Regions from separate parts of the Oceanobacillus sp. FSL K6-0127 genome, predicted to be linked through region 1. Evidence: riboswitches for the same ligand, from Rfam matches in the RefSeq annotation. Region 1 holds a riboswitch; the other holds the start of a gene.
The links. A riboswitch is a leader RNA that binds a small molecule or an ion and turns the genes downstream of it on or off. The one in region 1 is predicted to bind lysine.
Positions count from the first base shown of each region.

Region 1 (9,583 bases):
AGGAGCTGACGAATACAGTTAAGGAATGGACAAAAGCCGATGCTGCGATGTTGAATAACGGTCTGTTACTGGAAAGCTTACCAGTAGGGGCTATCACGTATGGAGATATTCATCGGATTTGCCCACATCCAATTAATCCTGTTGTTGTGGATCTGAAAGGAAATGAATTGATCGAAGTTGTCCGTGTATCATTAACAAAGGAATTTATGCAGCTGGCATTGAAAGGCTTTGGATTTCGTGGGAAAGTACTGGGAAGAATGATGTTTGCAGGAATCCAGGTAGAAACAGGATTTCATAAAAATGGTGAGGAGTATGTGAAACAGGTTCTGTTAGAAAATGGAGAAGAGATCGATCCAGATCGAACATACTATATCGCGACTGCCGATACCTTCACATTCGGCCGTCTATTACCGGAGGTAGCGAAATCGGATTCGAAGCAATATTTTGTCCCGGAATTTTTAAGGGATTTGCTCGCAAAAACGCTTCGTGCTAAATTTCCATATTATTCCTAAGAGGCCGCTGCTTGTGACATGTTGGCCCCTTCATGCATACACATATATGGTACATTGCGAAGGGGGCAATTCATTATGATTACGGTAAATCCACTTGAAGTAGACGGCATGATTTTTATGGCAGTACGTGTTGAGCTTCCAAAAACGAATTTGCTGACGATATCCAATGACATTGGCTATATTATGTGTGCGGCATTGGATGTAGATATTTTTAATGAAGTTCCAAAATTAATGGAGCGTAATGTTATCGCGGGGCGTGCGATGGGTGTGCGAACGATCGATGAATTATTACACGCTCCATTACAGAAGATAACAGATGCTTCAAAAGCTTATGGCTGGGAAGTTGGTATGACGGGTAAAGAAGCTTTGTTAAGAATATCATAATTAATGCAAATGTCTTCCATTAGGGAGGCATTTTTATTATGTTTATAAATTACTTAGTCTACCCCCTGTGGAACAAGCATAGGATTATTCCAGAGGGGGTTCCTGAGTTGAGACATAAAAAACGTTTTCGCAAACGAACAGCATTGCCTCCAGGGAAACATATTTTAATCATAACGATGATTATTTTTGTAGTCTGTGTATTTTTAAGTATGCAATTAATTGATAAACGAATTGAACCAGTTCTAATGCATATAGCGGAAAGAAGAGTCGATGAGTTTGCAACGCGGGCGATCAATTCAGCCGTTCGGTATGTTGAAGATTATAGTTTTGATGACATGGTAAATATTACATATGACAATGAAGGGAATTTTTCAACGTATAACTGGAACAATTCTATCATCAGTGAAATTAATCGAGTCGCAACAGACAGGGTGGAAGAATTTTTCATCAACGTTAACCGCGGTGACCCATTGGAATTTGAAGATCCGCTTACCGAACCATATGAATATAGTGATGGTGCTGAAGATATGGCGAAACAGGATCCGACATTGGTTGAGATCCCTTTAGGGCAGGTTACCGGAAATACGGTACTTGCAAACCTAGGTCCGAAAATACCGATTAATTTCGAGGTTGTAGGGAATGTTCGGACAAATGTTGTACGTGAAATTGAGGAATTTGGTATTAATGGTGCTTGGGTATCGCTTTATATTAATGTAGAGGCGGATGTGCAGATTGTCATCCCATTTACATCCGATGTAACAACAGTTAATACGGAGATATACTTGGATGGTAGTGCCATTATGGGCAAGGTTCCAGATTTCTATGGTGGTGGCAGTGATGGTCCGTCAATTGCTATACCAAAAGACGACTTGCAGAATAACTAAAAATCTAGTATAGTATGGGAGTAACTATGTGTATTCAAAAGGAGGATAAAAAGGACCGAGAAGTTCGAGGCAGCGTAGCTTCCCGTACCGGAACGTATGCAATTAATACGTGAGGAACGGAAAAGCAAGCTAACGAAGAAATTCGAAGTGTCACTTTTACCGGACTTTATGAATATCCTTTAACTCAATAATAAACCTTATCAGATCGGTGAGGTAGAGGCGCAAATATTATAAGTAATCCACCGGAGAATGACAACAGTGATGGTTGGTGAAAGGGGTATTTGCCGAAGCGTAATAAGAGTCAAACTTATTATTTGCTGGTATATCTTTGAACAAGAGATGTACTGTCATGCTTAAAGTGAGAGTTCAAAAAAGAGGATAAAAAGGACCGAGAAGTTCGAGGCGGCGAAGCTCCCCGTACCGTAACGTATGCAATTAATACGTGAAGAACGGAAAAGCAAGCCAACGAGCTTCCACAGGATGTGGTGACTTCGACGTTCGACACAGGACGTGTCGGTACTTAGTCGAAGGTCTACTGATCTCGATGTGTCATTTTTACCGGACTTTTTGAACAACCGCTGAAATGGATGTGCATGGAGAACTACTGATCGAGATGGAGGATAACGTATATTGTAATTGTAAAAAACAATGATGGTTATTTTCTGTCATTGTTTTTTTGTGTGCTTTTTTAAGAAGCTAGCACGTACATATGTCGTAAACCAACATTTCATCATCAACTCGTTTATCTCGAAAACCACATCTGAGAAATAATTATGGGGGGATTACAATGGAAGGTACAATTTATTCGATTATTCCAGCATTAATCATGCTGGTGCTCGTTATTACAACGAGGAAAATTTTATTATCATTAGGATCAGGGATAATAATTGGAGCATTATTTATTCATGATTTTAATGTGTTGCAAGCAGTTAAGGAAATTTGGTATGTATTTTATGAAATTTTTGTTTCAGAGGGAGCACCTAATACAGGAAATATTCAGTTAATTGGATTTTTATTATTATTAGGTATCATGACTGCCTTTTTACAAGCATCCGGAGGAAGCAGAGCTTTTGGTGACTGGATGATGAAACGAGTGAAAACACGTAGAGGTGCACAGTTAATGACAGGCGTTTTAGGATTGATTATTTTTATTGATGACTATTTTAACAGCCTTGCAGTTGGTCAAATTGCAAGACCATTAACAGATCGTCACAAAGTGTCCAGAGCGAAGCTTGCCTATTATATTGATTCAACATCAGCCCCGATAACAGTTATTTCGCCTATCTCAAGCTGGGGAGCTTATATTATTGGAATTCTTGGTGGATTGTTTGCTGCCAATGAAATTACAGAATATCAGCCGATTGAGGCATTTATCTGGATGATTCCGATGAATTTTTATGCAATAGCAGCAGTCCTGCTTGTATTTATTGTAGCGTATTTTCAATTTAATATTGGTCCAATGCGTACACATGAAAAACGTGCGATGGAAACAGGAGAGCTTTTGAATCCAGAGCAGAATACGGTTGCAGGGGATTTAGGCGATGTGTTTAAGCCAAATCAAAACGGAAAGGTATACCATTTATTTATACCAATCTTAGTTCTTTTTGTAGCTACCGTTGTAGCAATGATAACTACGGGTATTCAAGCAACAGATGGAAATGCTACGATATTGGATGCTTTTGCGAATACAGATGTTAACAAATCATTAGCAATTGGTGGTATTTTAGCCGTATTGACTGCTTTTATTTTTCATTTAGTCCAAGGAAAGCCAAAAGCAAATTCTATGAAAATCTTTGTAGAAGGGACAAAAACGATGCTTCCGGCTATTTATATTCTCATTTTAGCTTGGATGATCGGTTCGGTAATCGGTACATTGGAAACAGGGACCTATTTAGCAAATTTAGTTAATGATTCCTCTATAGGTGTTAGCTATCTACCGTTAATATTCTTTGTTATTGCAGCGATGATGGCATTGTCTACTGGGTCTTCATGGGGTACATTTGGTATCATGCTTCCAATTGCAGCAGAAGTAATGAGCAATACAAATGTTGAGTTATTACTGCCGGCATTAGCAGCTGTACTTGCAGGAGCTGTATTTGGTGATCATTGCTCACCTATTTCCGATACGACGATTCTCTCCTCAACAGGAGCAGGGGCTAACCATATTGATCACGTATTAACGCAGCTGCCATATGCAATACTTGCAGCAGTTGTAGCAATACTAGGGTTTTTACTGCTTGGATTGACAGGGCAAATTATGCTTTCCTTGGCAGTTACACTTGTATTCCTTTTTGGGATTGTATTTGTATATCGTACTGTTTTAAAAAGTAAAACAGCGAAATAAATATAGGCTGAAAAATTTCTAAGATGTGTGATGACAGTAATGTCATCACACATCTTTTTTTGTTGCACCAGGAAACTATAAAATTTGAATGCTGTGGATAACTTAGTTACCTAAACGGCTACGTCCAGCTCCAGCGCCCAGCGACTAGCGAGACTTCCCTCACCTCCGTACGATAAGTCAACATCGACTCCCTGCGGTCGTCGTGTTTCCTTTATCTCCTGCGGCTCAGTCCAGTCCGTACGTCGCTAACCGGGCGCTTGCGCTTTTGTTCTTCGTAAGGAAACTATGTAATAAATATATCAGAAAAGAGTAATTATTGTAAACCTTCATAATATAAATAATACAGAGCTTGTATAAAAAAAGGGGAGGTTTGGTCATGGAAAATCGTTCTCAGTGGGGGACAAGGGCAGGTTTTATTTTGGCGGCAGCCGGATCGGCTATCGGCCTTGGGAACATTTGGCGTTTTCCTGCAGTTGCCTATGAAAATGGCGGCGGAGCATTTCTGATTCCTTATCTGTTTGCACTGCTCACCGCCGGAATTCCGATTTTGATATTGGAATTTACAATGGGACATAAGTATCGAGGTTCTGCACCATTAACGTTTAAACGAATGCATAAAAAAACAGAATGGGTTGGCTGGTGGGGAGTTGCAGTAGCATTTATTATTTCAACCTATTATTCGGTAATCGTTGCCTGGGCCATATCGTATTCTGTTTTTTCTTTTAATTTAGGGTGGGGAGAGGATACACAAGGATTTTTATATGGCGATTATCTAAATTTAGCAGAAGTCCCAGGACAGATAGGGAATCTGGTTCCTGGTGTATTAATTCCTTTAATCATTGTTTGGGCACTGGTATTAGGAATTCTATTTAAAGGTGTGAAGAAAGGGATTGAAATTGCAAATCGTATTTTTATTCCAGCATTAGTCATTATATTCCTCATCATTGTTATTCGAGCACTAACCCTTCCAGGAGCTATGCAAGGATTGGATGCGTTTTTTGCACCTGATTTCGGCCAAATTTTTTCACCGGATGTATGGATTGCGGCATATGGACAAATTTTCTTTAGTTTATCCATTGCTTTTGCAATTATGATTACGTACGCCAGTTATTTGCCAAAGAAATCAGACATTACAAATAACGCTTTTATCGTAGGATTTGCGAATTCTGGTTTTGAATTGTTAGCGGGTATTGGTGTGTTTGGTATTTTAGGATTTATGGCTTTACAGTCAGGTTTGCCGATTAATGAAGTTGTAAGTGGTGGAGTTGGCTTAGCATTCGTAGCATTTCCAGCAATCATTAATGAATTCACAGCCTTTAACGAACTTTTTGGGGTATTATTCTTTGTTTCGTTAATGTTAGCTGGATTAACCTCATTAATCTCAATTACAGAAACGTATGTATCTGGTTTGTCGGATAAATTCCAAATCTCAAGGAAAAAAGCAGTCCTAATAGGCGGTGGTTTAGCCGCTGTTATCTCGTTGCTGTTTGCGACACAAGGCGGACTGTTCTTCCTGGATGTAGTTGATTATTTTATTAATCAATTCGGTGTAGCGATGCTTGGGTTTGTTGAGGTTGTCTTAATTGCTTGGATTCTCCGTAAGGTTAAAATGTATAAAGATCATGCAGACGGGATTTCGGATATCCGACTTGGTTCATGGTGGACAATTAGTTTAGGGGTAATAACGCCTATCGTCATGGGATACATGATGTATGGTTTATTTAAGCAGAACCTCCTAAAGGAATTTGCAACGGACACAGGTAACTATGAAGGGTACTCCAATACATTTATCTTATATGGTGGTTGGTCGATCGCGATAGCAGCACTTGTAATTGGTATTTTGATGTCGTTAATCAAATGGAAAAAGGATATAGACGAGAAAAAGGAGGCTAACGAATGAGTGGTGCATCTATTTTTGTAATGGTGATTGGGATGATAATAATTTGGGGCGGTCTGATTGCGAGTGTATGGAACGCAATGAGAAAATCAAAGCAAACAGATTAAAGTGTTACAAAGGAGTAGTTATTACCGGAATGGTAACTACTCCTTTGCTTATACGTCGGATTTATGGTCCAACTATTGTTTATCTCTAGCCATGCGCTCCCATTTTCGCAAGTAAGGGTAGGGGTCAAAGGACCATTCACTATACCCATTATCCTTATACATCCCGTAGTGTAAATGGGGCGGGAATTTTCCAGATGTTCCTGGTGGACCATAGCCGGTTGATCCAACACTGCCGAGCACATCTCCAGGCTGTACAACTTGTCCAAGTTTTATATTATCATCATAACCACTCATATGCGCGTAATAATGATAAATATTAAAAATGTCACGTATTCCAATGCGCCAGCCACCGTATAGGTTCCAGCCCATCATTTCAATTACGCCATATGTGGTTGACTGAACAGGGACACCATAGTTTGCGAAAATATCTGTACCCTCGTGAATACGCAGCCCACCAAAGCCTCTTCGGTCTCCCCAAGTATTGCGATAACTGTAATTATGCTGAATCGATACAGGGAAGTCTCTATCTGTTAAATTGATATCTTGGAACGTTGCAAATACCTTTGCCGTATTCATGATAGTTTGAACGGTTAAATCACGCTGATAATGATTCCACAGTGCAATTTTAATATCATCCTCTGTAGGACCATATTCTAGAATTAGCATTGCCATCGTATAAAGAACATCTTCTTCATTGGCTGGATCTGCCTTTCCATCACCATTTCCATCTTTTCCTTCTCCATCGAAAGTGTCGATAATAGTTTCGTCCGTTATTTGTGAGCTATTCCCTGGGCCAAACCATAATTCAGAAGCGAATCCTATTGAGATTACTTGCTCAGGTTCATCACTGCTTTTTATGTTACGTTCATAATTATCAATAGCAGCAAAATAGTACCAAGGAATTTGTGTTAGTGCTTCAGTCTTTTTAAAAAGTGCCATTCGCTTATCATAAACGGATTCCTCATTCTCGGCATTGACTGCATTAGCGTTCAAGAAAAAGAAGGTAATAATAATGGAGAAGATAAGCCTGTTCGTCAATGTATTCACCTCCTATAATTAGTTTATTGATAATGATTATTCCACTGTTTCCCTATTAGGTGTTTTTTCCATTTCTTTTATAATGGCTTTTATTGTGTTATCATAATTCCGGTTTTCCGATGTGGATTGATGCAGACTTTGGATATCCTGCATGAGTGTTTCATTATCAGAAACATGGATATTAAAAAAACCTGGTAAAATAGATGCAGCGGTTTTCTTGCATAAATCGGATGCTTCCTCGGCAGAAAGTTCTTCATTTCTTTGGTAAGCAATTAAAACTTCCTTGTCCGTAACAAGTGTTGCAACTTCCTCAAAACCATTATTTCTAAGAATGATTTTCGTAATCATATCAGCCATTTCATTACGATCGATTGTGAGCTGCTGTTCACCGTTTTCCAGTTCATTATCCAGTTGATCCTTTGTGTAACGTACGTATCCCAGCTTTGAGCTAAGCTCATCATCCGTGGGTTCTGGCGCATTTCTTGTAGGATCCAATTCATCAAGTATTTGTTCACGATCACCTTCTGAGTTGTCAAATGTTGTACAACCTACAAGCATCGTAGTTATCGTAAGCATTATAATAAGGATTGCTTTCATGTTCTTCCTCCTACATATAAAAGGTTGTTCAACAGTCCGGTGTCATCCCCCTCTTGAACACGCAATTATAATTTGATTAGTCCTAGTTTCTTTAAAAAGGCGAAAATAATGCATGTAAATATTTCTGGTTTCTATATCCGAACGTATGGTAAACTAGAAGCAACTTATGTGTGCATGAAAAGTGGGGTGAATCGTTTGATTGAACTGAATGGTAAAAGCTATGAAATTGTGGAAAATATAAAAGATGGATTTCAAGAGGAAGCAATTAAAAATCGCTATTCCGAAATATTGGCTAAGTATGATTATATTGTAGGAGACTGGGGCTATGAGCAGCTTCGATTAAAAGGATTTTATAAGGAGAGAAATGCAAAAGCATCAATCGATTCGAAAATAAACGCATTAGATGATTATTTATTTGAATACTGTAATTTTGGATGCGCCTATTTTGTGTTGAAGAAAGTACATAAGTAAAAGGTAGCAGTTCAAACATTTGAGCTGCTACCTTTCGTCGCTTTCTGACTCGTCATGTGTCGGATGTGATCCATCTGCTTGTCGTGGGATGCCTGCATGCTGGTTTTTATCTGGAAATGTAAAGGCGCTTGTGCGATATTGTCCCTCGCCCCAAGGTTCAGATTTACTTGATACTTTTTCATTATCGTTGATTGCAGAACCAAATGGTCCTTCTGGAAATTCTTCAGGTATTAACTGATTACGTTGTTTGTCTACATTTGAGAAATCCGAAAAATGCTTATTCTTTTTCTCTGACATAATCGTACACCTCTTTCCAAAATAGATGTGATTTTGTGGATAGGAATAGTATTTGCTAAACGTTAAATCATATTCGATAAAAAACAGCTTATAAACAGTAAAAAAGTATAAAAAACAGTCATTCCATTTTATAAGAATGACTGTGCCACTTCATTATTGCAAAGCATATAACCTCTAAATTTCTTTTCAATTAATCTGCCTAGGCGGAATATAGCATCCTCATTACCAATGGCACTCATGATTTGAATACTAATTGGCATATTGTTTTCATCTGTTCCAACAGGAATTGTTAATGCAGGCAGTCCCCATACATTTGCATAGGCTACATAGGGCATATGCTGTAAGAATGTTTTTCGAATCGAGAATATTTCCTTAAACACTTGACCGTGGGGAAGAGCCCCAGAATGATAAACAGGAAAAATAAGAAGGCGATTCTTTAAATACGCTTTTAATAATTCGTCACCTTGTTCGATAATTGTTTCTACTTCACGAATGCGCTTTCTAGATGGGCGAAACATTTTTGCGCCCATAATCGCCCAGGAAAGATATGGATGCACCTTCGTTCGTTGTGTTAATTTTTCTTTAAAGAAAGAGGTATATACATTCGATCTGTCATTGTTATATGCTTCTTGTTCAATCAATTTACTTCCTTCCATCGATAAAATTTCCTGCCAAATTAGAGCGCTGTCTCTGAAGTAAGGAGGGCTGGATTGTTTCGTGGAGAACGTCTTCTCAAGAAAAAGCTCCGTTTGGTTAAGTATATGTTTTGTTTTCTCAGATAACGGATAATCAATTGTACTAGGTAAGATCTCCATTCGGAATCGATTTAAAGGTTTTAGTTCTAACGAAACACCGGAAAGAACCTTATAAAGCAGTCGCATATCTTGAACAGATTTTCCCATTGGTCCAATAGTTAGCATACGGGCTTGTAAATCATGCATAACAGCTGGGAAATGGCCATCATTAGAGATAGTGAACATCCCCGGCTTGAAACCGATGATGCCATTAAAATGTGCGGGAAAACGAATTGACCCACCAATGTCCGATCCAAT
Region 1 covers NZ_CP150287.1:2,125,294-2,134,876, forward strand. The annotation lists gene MHH64_RS10690 (bifunctional UDP-sugar hydrolase/5'-nucleotidase) at 1-512, shown strand, start outside; gene MHH64_RS10695 (DUF1805 domain-containing protein) at 588-896, shown strand; gene yunB (sporulation protein YunB) at 1,004-1,780, shown strand; lysine riboswitch at 1,987-2,392, shown strand; gene MHH64_RS10705 (Na+/H+ antiporter NhaC family protein) at 2,568-4,124, shown strand; gene MHH64_RS10710 (sodium-dependent transporter) at 4,501-6,024, shown strand; gene MHH64_RS10715 (methionine/alanine import family NSS transporter small subunit) at 6,021-6,128, shown strand; gene MHH64_RS10720 (M23 family metallopeptidase) at 6,201-7,166, opposite strand; gene MHH64_RS10725 (YhcN/YlaJ family sporulation lipoprotein) at 7,203-7,763, opposite strand; gene MHH64_RS10730 (YutD family protein) at 7,959-8,234, shown strand; gene MHH64_RS10735 (hypothetical protein) at 8,262-8,531, opposite strand; gene MHH64_RS10740 (amidase) at 8,660-9,583, opposite strand, start outside.

Region 2 (9,583 bases), 340 kb from region 1:
TTAGTAGAAAGTGTTCTCATGTCTTTGTCAAAAATAGTTGATGAACGAGAAGTAATTGGCAATGAACGACAAGTCTTCCAGCTGCTATGGACTTTCATTGAAAAAATTAAAGAAGCAGAAGCGGAAAAATAACTTCTTTATGTGAAATAATTAGATTAGTTTAATTATGTTGATTCAAAGGAATGATAATGATATAGGATTAAAATCGACTACTGTAAGGGAGATGCATATGAGCAGATTACTACGAAGACTTATTCGATATGGTCCGATTCTTTATCCAATCATTAGAAAACTGTGGAAAAATCGGAAAGCTAAAAGAAACTATAATTAATTGTTGTAGAGGTGGTTCAAATTGGGCCGCCTCTAAAATATTAATGGAGAGCTGGCTATCATTTTTTAGACAATCATCAATTCTCCTTGTTATAATTAAGTATATATTGGGATAATACATACCGCAGAAAAAGCGAGGAAATGACATGCAATATACGATAAGGAACATGACAGAAACGTATGCGATTGAGGTTCTTTGCTGGAAATATGAACGACCATATAATTTCTATAATCAAGTATTAACAAGTCATGCAATTATGGAATTGACGGGAAATAAATACTATGTTGTCTTTGACCAATACGATGTGTTGATAGGATTTTTCTGTGTTGGAGCTTCTGCTAAGGTGCCTGCTGGCTATCCACATGGTGCATATCAAGAAGCTTGTGTAGATGTGGGATTAGGTATGAAGCCAGCATTTACTGGAAAAGGGCTTGGCTTTTCGTTTTTTTCAGCTATTCTTGATTTTGTAGCAGAAAACTATGAAGGAATAGATATAAGACTAACCGTTGCTACCTTTAATAAACGAGCCATTCGTCTTTATGAAAAAGCGGGCTTTGTTGAACAAACTAAATTTCAAAGTGAGCGGGCCGAGTTTAGTACCATGATCAAGCGGATAGTCTAGCTGGGGAAATTTTATTTCTTTGGCATAAGACCAGATGAAAAATAAACCGGCTATGAACGCAGGCGATGCATCATAACCGATTCATATATTAAAATCCAAGGTCTTCGATTTGATTTTGGAGTTCAGTAATCGTTTCAATCGTTTGGAATAATTCCGATTCCTCTAGCTTCTCAACAGCTACTTCTCCATTTTGAATAACATTTGATGTAATGTCCAAGAGTTGTTGATTTTTTTCTGTGAAATTTTGATGCAGACCTTCTGCGAGTTCAGGAACATCTATGGCATTAAAATCAGCAATGGATTCCTCTAAGGCTATGAAATGACTTTTCAAATCTTCTTGTACTGCCGGGTCGGAAACTGCTTGATCTACAAGTCCTGGAACCTCTTCTGTAAAGCTGCTCAATTCATTTAAATACTCCGTTGCCTCTGTTGCATAGTCCAATGTATTATTCGTCTCCTCAATGAAGGAACAACCGGAAAGTACGGTCGATATTAATAAAAGCATTATTAATTTTTTCATATGAATCTCCTTTCAACTAGATTTATTTTAGCCTATTTTCTACAATAATTAAACATTACATTTTGTAAACGCTCTATTTTCATATCTGAAATAACAATTATTTTGAGTGAAAGCTGAAAGTGAGTTCGAGAAGTCACATTACTTGAATATATGACCTGAATTTGATAAACATATAGTTATGTAATTAAAGTATTACAATAAGATACGTAACTATAGATGGAGGAATTATAGAATGAAAATTGTTGCGATGGTAGGAAGTAACCGTAAAGAGTCCTATAACATGAAGCTTGTTCAATTCATGCAGAATAGATATGCAGGAAAAGTTGATATTGAAATTTTACCGATTGATCAGCTGCCGATGTATAACGAAGATGACGAACTAAATCCGCCAGAGGTTGTAAAAGAAATCCGTGCGAAAATAATGACAAGTGATGGAATCTTATTTGCAACTCCAGAATACAATGGCTCTATTTCTGGAATGCTAAAAAATGCAATTGATTGGTTTTCTCGTGTAGAAAAAGTAATGGTGAAAAAGCCAGCAATGATTGTTGGAGCTTCAATGGGGGCGTTAGGTACAGTGAAAGCACAACTGCATTTACGTCAAATTTTGAATGCGCCAGGAGTAGCAACATTGACATTGCCTGGAAATGAAGTTTTTGTTGGCTCTGTTCATGAAAAAATTGACGCACAAGGGAATCTGACAAATGAGCCAACAGTTCAATTTATTGATTCCGTTGTAACGAATTTTGTTAGCTGGACTGAAAGTTTTAAAGTAACTGCTGATGTAAAATAATGATTAATAGTAAACTCCGCTGCTTGTATCGTATACAAAACAGCGGAGTTTTTAGTTGAAGCTTATGCTGCAAATGGTTTACTGTTGATATTCGACTTCCGTACCACCAGCATACTCGATGTCTAGTTCAACATTCTGCGCGTCAGTTGGGATATTGAAAGCTTCAAGGACAGTACTTAGAACCTCTTCCTTTGGCGTATTTTCATCAAAGTCAAAAGTAGAGAAGATGCTATCAAGCTCTTGCATCGCTTCATCGCCTCGTAATTGAATTCCTTGTGTTTCATTTCGATAGGATGCTTCCGTTTCGTTCGTATCCTGCTCATATTCTACTTCGACAATATCTTCTGTTCCTTCGAAATCTGCTTCTAAATCAAAGCTAGTAAACGCGTAATCGGATTCCGTATCTGTTGTTACATTATCACTGTCATTCGTTGCATTATTATCTGTCGCTGAACCACTGTCTGTATTGCCATTATTTTGATCGTTAGAAGCATTATCTTGATCGTTTGTGGCGTTGTTTTCCGTCTCTCCCGCATTATTATCCGCTGGAGGATTTGTATCTTCTTCCGTAGTTCCACATGCTGCAATAAGAAAGGCTAATGTTGTTATTGTTATTAGTACCATAAACTTTTTCATGGTGCTCACTCCTATCTAATAGTTTATACCACTATATTGCCCAAAAGCCTAAAAACTAAACGATGTAATAGCATTTTGTATCTTTTCACCTATGGTAAGAATCTTAATTGTAGATTCGAATGATAGAACTAGAATATTCTAAGTAATTTGTATCAGGAAGTGATTGTGAATTCTAATGCTTATTAAAAGCCTTGAAAATCGAATGCAGTCGTTTCCAAGGCTTGTTCTAATATTTATTTGTTGTTTGTTACTTTGTTGTAGGCACCATGCATAACTGGGCCAACATATTCATTTAGCTTCCAACCATTAGCAATTGCTGCAGTAACAAAATCCTTAGCAGCAAATACAGATTCCTTTACACTTTTGCCATTTGCTAGATTTGCTGTGATTGCTGCAGCAAATGTACATCCAGCTCCATGATTATATGTGGTATCGACTTTTTCTTTTTCAAGTATTTCAAAGTCTGTACCATCATAAAATAAATCAATCGCTTTTTCATGATCCAGCGCCTTGCCGCCTTTAATGACAACATTCTTGGCACCGAGCTCGTGGATTTTTAATGCAGCTTGTTTCATATCTTCAATTGATTTTAAGGGCTTAGTCTGTGCTAATTGACTAGCTTCAAATAAGTTAGGTGTTGTAACGAGTGCGCGCGGAAGAAGATATTCACGCATTGCGTCTGTATTTTCCGGCTGTAATACTTCATCTTCGCCTTTACAAACCATAACTGGATCTAGTACGAAATTATTAATTTTATATGCATCGATTTTTTCTGCACCAAGCTTAATGATATCAACCGAGCCTAACATACCGGATTTCATCGCGTCTACTCCGACGGATAGAATCGTGTCTAATTGTCTGTTTACAAGATCCAGGTCAATTGGTGTTACGTGATGATTCCATCCCTCTGGATTCATTGTAACGATGCAGGTTAATGCAGTCATACCATATACATCATGCTCCTGAAACGTTTTTAAATCAGCAGCGATACCTGCACCTCCACTTGTGTCCGAACCTGCAAGTGTTAACGTTTTTTTCATTGTCATTGATAGAACCTCCTCTAGAATGCTAATTTTTATTATAGCACTTTTGAAGGGTCTGTCACTAAACACATACTCATGGATTGTTAAAAATAACTTGACGTTTGGTGGTCTAAATCATATTAGTTTGATATGATTAATACAGAAAATAAGAATAAAGGGAGAGAGGTTGTACGATGGATGTTTTTCAAGCGATACAAGAAAGGCGCGAAATTACTGCGTATGTTAACCGTTGCATTCCGAATGAAGTACTAGAAAAAGTCGTGGATGCAGGTTATTATGCACCATCAGGAAATAATCTTCCGTCAAAGTCGTTAATTGTAGTAAGGAATCGTTCTACCTTGGACAGTCTTGCTGCAACAACACCTTATATGAAATGGTTAAAAGAGGCACAGGCGGCGATTGTCGTTACGGGAAAGCCCCAAACAAGTAAATACTGGCTGCAGGATGCATCAATTGCTTGTGCGTTTATTTGGCTCGAAGCAGTTGAGGTTGGGCTTGGTGCAGCGTTTGGAGCGGTTTATCATTCCGAGGATGAGAACGAATCCATCGATAGGGAAAATCATGTGCGAAAGCTGCTTAGCATTCCGGAAGAACACCGTATTGTCGCTATTTTGGGAATGGGGTATCCTCAAGAAGCATTAAAACCGAAAAAACACCTAGCAAGAGAAGAAATTGTACATTATGATACATTTAGCTAAAATGCATGAAACTGTTCTCTAAACATAAGTTTGGACAACAGTTTCTTTGCTTAACATGCAACTATGACTTCCCGTGATTTTGATCTTGATATAGCATATCTATCTTTTTTTGCAAGTCTGTTATTTGCTGCTGCATCAATAGAATCTGCTGATCCATCTGTATCTTTTCCTGATTTACTTGTAGTTCCACTTCTTTTTCTTGTTCGTATGTGATAAAGGAACCAATAACTGCCAAATTACTTCCAATGGTACTAATTAAACCACCTACTAGAATTAGCTTATCACCGAAATTTGCAGGGAGGTCACGATATGAATTTCGCTCCATCTTAATTACCTCCTCAGAATTAAGTTATGTAATAGCGTATGTTTTGTTCGCTTATCCTGCCCATCATTTTGAAAGTAATGCTGTTCTTTTCTTGTGGTTCAAATGCTTGTTTTCTAGATATATCCCTGTTATAATACACATAATAATTAAATACTTTCTTATTTTAGATTTGTAAAGTAAGGGTAGAGGTGCAAAGACCATTAATACTTACATGGAGGAGAATGAGCTCTGAAGAAATGTGAGGAAAGGGGGATTTGCCGAAGTGGAAGAAGACTCATCTTCTGAAGCTGGGCCTGTTATCAAATAGATACGGGACTGTCATATAGGAAACTATATGGAGGGCTATCAAGCTTAGAACGGTAAATAATGTTCTATAAGCGGCAGCGAGCTCTCTCTCGTTGCTGCTTTTTAATTTGGTCCTAAAGCATCAATAAAATATTGGATGAAAAGGGTGTATTGATATGAATTTTGGTAATGTATTAACAGCAATGGTTACTCCGTTTAATGAGGCGGGAGAAATTGATTTTGAACGAACAAAGGGGTTAGTTAATTACTTGATAGCAAACGGTACAGAAGGTTTAGTTGTTGCTGGGACAACGGGGGAATCACCAACACTCTCTAATAATGAAAAAGTGAAGTTATTTCAAACAGTTGCAGAAGAAGTAAATGGAAGGATTCCTGTTATTGCGGGAACTGGTACGAATAATACAAGAGCATCTATTGAATTAACGAAAGAGGCAGCGGCTACAGGTGTTGACGGGATTATGCTTGTTGTTCCTTACTATAATAAACCGTCACAAGAAGGCATGTATCAGCATTTTAAATCGATTGCAGAAAGTACAGCACTTCCTGTCATGCTTTATAATATTCCAGGTAGAAGTGTGGTAAACATGGAATTAGAAACGATTGTTCGACTTTCTGGAATCCCAAACATTGTTTCACTAAAAGAAGCTAGTGGGGATTTAGATAAGGTTTCGGAGATTATAAGCCATACTTCTGATAATTTTACTGTTTACAGCGGGGATGATAGTCTGACATTGCCGACACTTGCTGTAGGTGGAACTGGGGTTATTTCTGTAGCATCACACATATTAGGTAATGAGATGCAAGAGATGGTAAAGCTTTTTCAGAATGGTGATGTAGCTAATGCCAGTGCTATACACCGACATATTTTGCCAGTAATGAAAGCATTGTTTTCAGCTCCAAGCCCTACCCCAGTAAAAGAAGCACTGAACCATATTGGAGTACCAGTTGGTGGTGTTCGTCTACCACTTGTACCATTGACGGAGTCAGAAAGAGCGTCTATTTGTAAACTAGTAGCGGCCTATGAAGTGAAAAACGCAATCGGATATTAAGTTAGAGAAAAGGAGTAAGCAGTGAAGCTTATTCCTTTTTTTGATACCAGGGAATGCTGTGGATAAATACCTTATGACACGATAACGAAGACTTACCGACTTGGGAAGACATAGATTAGTAGCACTTATACCCTGGAGTGAATCACCTGCGCAGGAATGTTCGATAAGTCGAACCTACTCCAAAATATGGGGCGCAGTCCGTACATCAGTGTCAACTTAACAAATATGAAGTCTGACGAAAGCCATTAAAAAATTAACCTCTCTAGACGTATCCATGTATAATAAATTAAGTGGATTAAGTAGCTAACCTTTAATAAAGTGAGGAATGCAAATGAATCGAAAAATTCTCGTATCGTATGATGGTTCAAATCGTAGTAAAAAGGCGATTAAAGAGGCAAAGAATCAGGCGTCAATTACAGAAAAAGCAGAAGTACATGTTATTTCTGTTGTGACACCGGGAATTAAAAGTAACGAGACAGCTATTGCAGGCAACATATCCATGGCAGATGCAGAATTTCTTTTACCGGAACTACATCAAATCAAGAAGGAAATGGAAGCATTAGGAATTGTTACGATAACGGAAATTCGGACGGACTTTTCACAGCGCAACCCGGGGAGAGCGATTTGTGAATATGCTTTAGCTAACGAAATAGATTTGATCATTGTAGGCAATCGGGGGCTTAGTAATATAAAAAGTCTTCTGTTAGGTAGTGTGAGCAATACGATTGTACAGAACGCCAAGTGCCCTGTTTTGATTGTTAAATAGAATGAAGCATAAAGGAGTATGAATATGGCTGAATTAAATTATAAAATTGTAGAAACAATTGCTGTTATTTCGGAGTCGCCAAAAGGATGGACAAAGGAATTGAATGTGATCAGCTGGAATGGTCGCCCACCAAAATATGATTTACGAGACTGGGCACCTGGTAAGGAAAAGATGGGTAAAGGTGTTACTTTAACAGAAGAAGAGATTGTCCAATTGAAGAAAGCATTGGCAAATTTAAACGCGCTTTCGGAATAGAACGATTATCTAAATTACTGACTTTGGGAGATGGCTGATGATTTGGATAAATTGTAATAAAGACAAATGAAAAGTGGGAGATAAAATGAGAGAAATCGTTATTACTCTTGCGGAAATTGTAAATAATATTCATGACATCCTTACAGACATGTTCGGTCTACATATGACAGATAAAGAACTCCATTTTTGGATTATGGGCTTTATGGGAATGACGATTTTCTTCTTTGTCTATATCTTTTTCAAGCTATTGGAAAAGCTTAAATGGAGTACGACGATATTTTCCTTTATCTATACGTTCACCATTATGGTTGTTATCGTTTTTGCAATTGAATTGCAGCAAGCAATTACGAATCGGGGAAACATGGAGTTTGCAGATGCAGTAATGGGACTATGGGGCTTTTTTGTCATGTTTTTCATTTATGCTGTAATTGCATGCGTTATTTACTTTGCTATAAAATTTATTAAGAAGTAGCTGACTGCCCAACAAAGTGAGACTATGCGATCGCTCGTTTTGTTGGGCAGTTTTTACGTGAATTCTACTTCCTCTTTTGGAGACGGTGAAAATTCTCTAACGTAAGGAGCAAGGTTAATTTTATCACCCTTAAAATCGACAACTATGTTAACACCCTAGCTATCCGTTTACTTCGGTATTTTAAATCATGTATACTTATGTGAAGATGTTCACTAAAATAGCTTTCGTTAGGGGGAGAATCAATGAATAGATTGAAGAATATAGCAGCAGAACAGAAAGGAAAGCTCATACTTTTTATTGTGCTTGCGATTCTTTCTGCGTTTGCTATTATCGGTCAAGGTTATTTATTTGTGATAATCATTGATCGTATTTTCCTAAAAGGCTATTCATTTTCAGAAATTAGCCCGTTAATTATAGGCTTAATCGTAGCGCTTTTTTTACGGACAGGACTAAATTATTTGAATGGAAGAGCAGGAGCAAGAATGGCTACTCTTGCTAAAAGAGAGCTGCGCAGGCTGTTTGTACATACATTTTCAAGAAATTCAATGCAAGCTTCATTGGAAGGACAGTCTGGCCAAAAGGTTGGGCTCCTATTGGATACGGTTGATGAAATAGATTCTTATTTTAGCAGCTATATTCCACAAATTATTCAATCAACGATTGTACCGCTTTTCATCCTTGTTGTTATTTTAATGGAACATATGGCAACAGGAATTATTATCCTAGTTACCGCACCATTTATTCCTATATTTATGATAATTATTGGCTTTAATACGAAAGACAAATCCGAACAGCAGCTAGATAAGATGAATGCGTTCTCCGGTACGTTTCTTGATACGCTGCAAGGGTTAACAACATTGAAATTATTTGGACGGTCTAAAGAGCAGGAGAAAACCATTCAAAAAAGCAGCTTAGATTTCCGTGATGCAACGATGGAAGTGCTTAAAATTGCATTTACGAATTCTCTGGCTTTAGAGTTTATTTCTATGCTAAGCATTGGGCTTATCGCGTTAGAAGTTGCTGTTCGAATGATTATTTTTCAAGATATCACGTTTTTTACTGGCTTTTTAATGCTTATTCTTGCTCCAGAGTTTTACACGAAATTAAAGGAGCTAGGAAATTCATTTCATACGGGACGGACGAGCATGGCGGCAGCGAATAAATTAGATATAGAGCTTTCTGCACTCGAAGATGATGAGACACGATGGGGAGAACTACCCTTGGCGAAAAATAAGCCAGTCCATATTAAAGTGGATGAAGCAGGATTTTCTTACAAGGAAGGCGGTTTTGCATTAAAGCATATTAATTTAGAACTCGAAGCTTTTGAGCAGATTGCGATTATCGGAAAAACGGGATCAGGAAAAACGACATTATTGCATATGCTAGCAGGGCTAGTCCCGCTAACGGAGGGAATGATTCAAGTAAATGAAACTTCCTTAAAGCAATACAGAGAGAAGGATTGGTTTGACCAATTAAGTTATATTTCACAGAATCCGTATATATTCTCAGGTACGATTGCAGAGAATATTGCAATTGGTTCTACAAAAAGCGCATATCAAGAAGAAATTATCAAAGCAGCTGAAAAGGCAGGGATTAATGATTTAGTGGATTCGCTTGAACATGGATATGACACGTTAATCGGTGAAGGAGGAAGAGGCCTTTCTGGTGGGGAGAAACAGCGAATAGCGCTAGCCAGAGCATTTCTCAAACGCCCATCTGTCATTCTTTTTGATGAGCCGACGACAGGGCTGGATTTGCAAACGGAAC
Region 2 covers NZ_CP150287.1:1,784,639-1,794,221, forward strand. The annotation lists gene MHH64_RS09035 (TetR/AcrR family transcriptional regulator) at 1-132, shown strand, start outside; gene MHH64_RS09040 (GNAT family N-acetyltransferase) at 477-953, shown strand; gene MHH64_RS09045 (DUF6376 family protein) at 1,042-1,473, opposite strand; gene MHH64_RS09050 (NADPH-dependent FMN reductase) at 1,706-2,266, shown strand; gene MHH64_RS09055 (YusW family protein) at 2,345-2,902, opposite strand; gene pdxK (pyridoxine/pyridoxal/pyridoxamine kinase) at 3,136-3,948, opposite strand; gene MHH64_RS09065 (nitroreductase family protein) at 4,119-4,643, shown strand; gene MHH64_RS09070 (hypothetical protein) at 4,705-4,968, opposite strand; lysine riboswitch at 5,144-5,321, shown strand; gene dapA (4-hydroxy-tetrahydrodipicolinate synthase) at 5,430-6,323, shown strand; gene MHH64_RS09080 (universal stress protein) at 6,655-7,089, shown strand; gene MHH64_RS09085 (PC4/YdbC family ssDNA-binding protein) at 7,114-7,344, shown strand; gene MHH64_RS09090 (hypothetical protein) at 7,430-7,816, shown strand; gene cydD (thiol reductant ABC exporter subunit CydD) at 8,059-9,583, shown strand, end outside.
Region 2: it holds a riboswitch for lysine, as region 1 does, so the genes downstream of both, dapA (4-hydroxy-tetrahydrodipicolinate synthase) here and MHH64_RS10705 (Na+/H+ antiporter NhaC family protein) in region 1, are expected to answer to the same signal.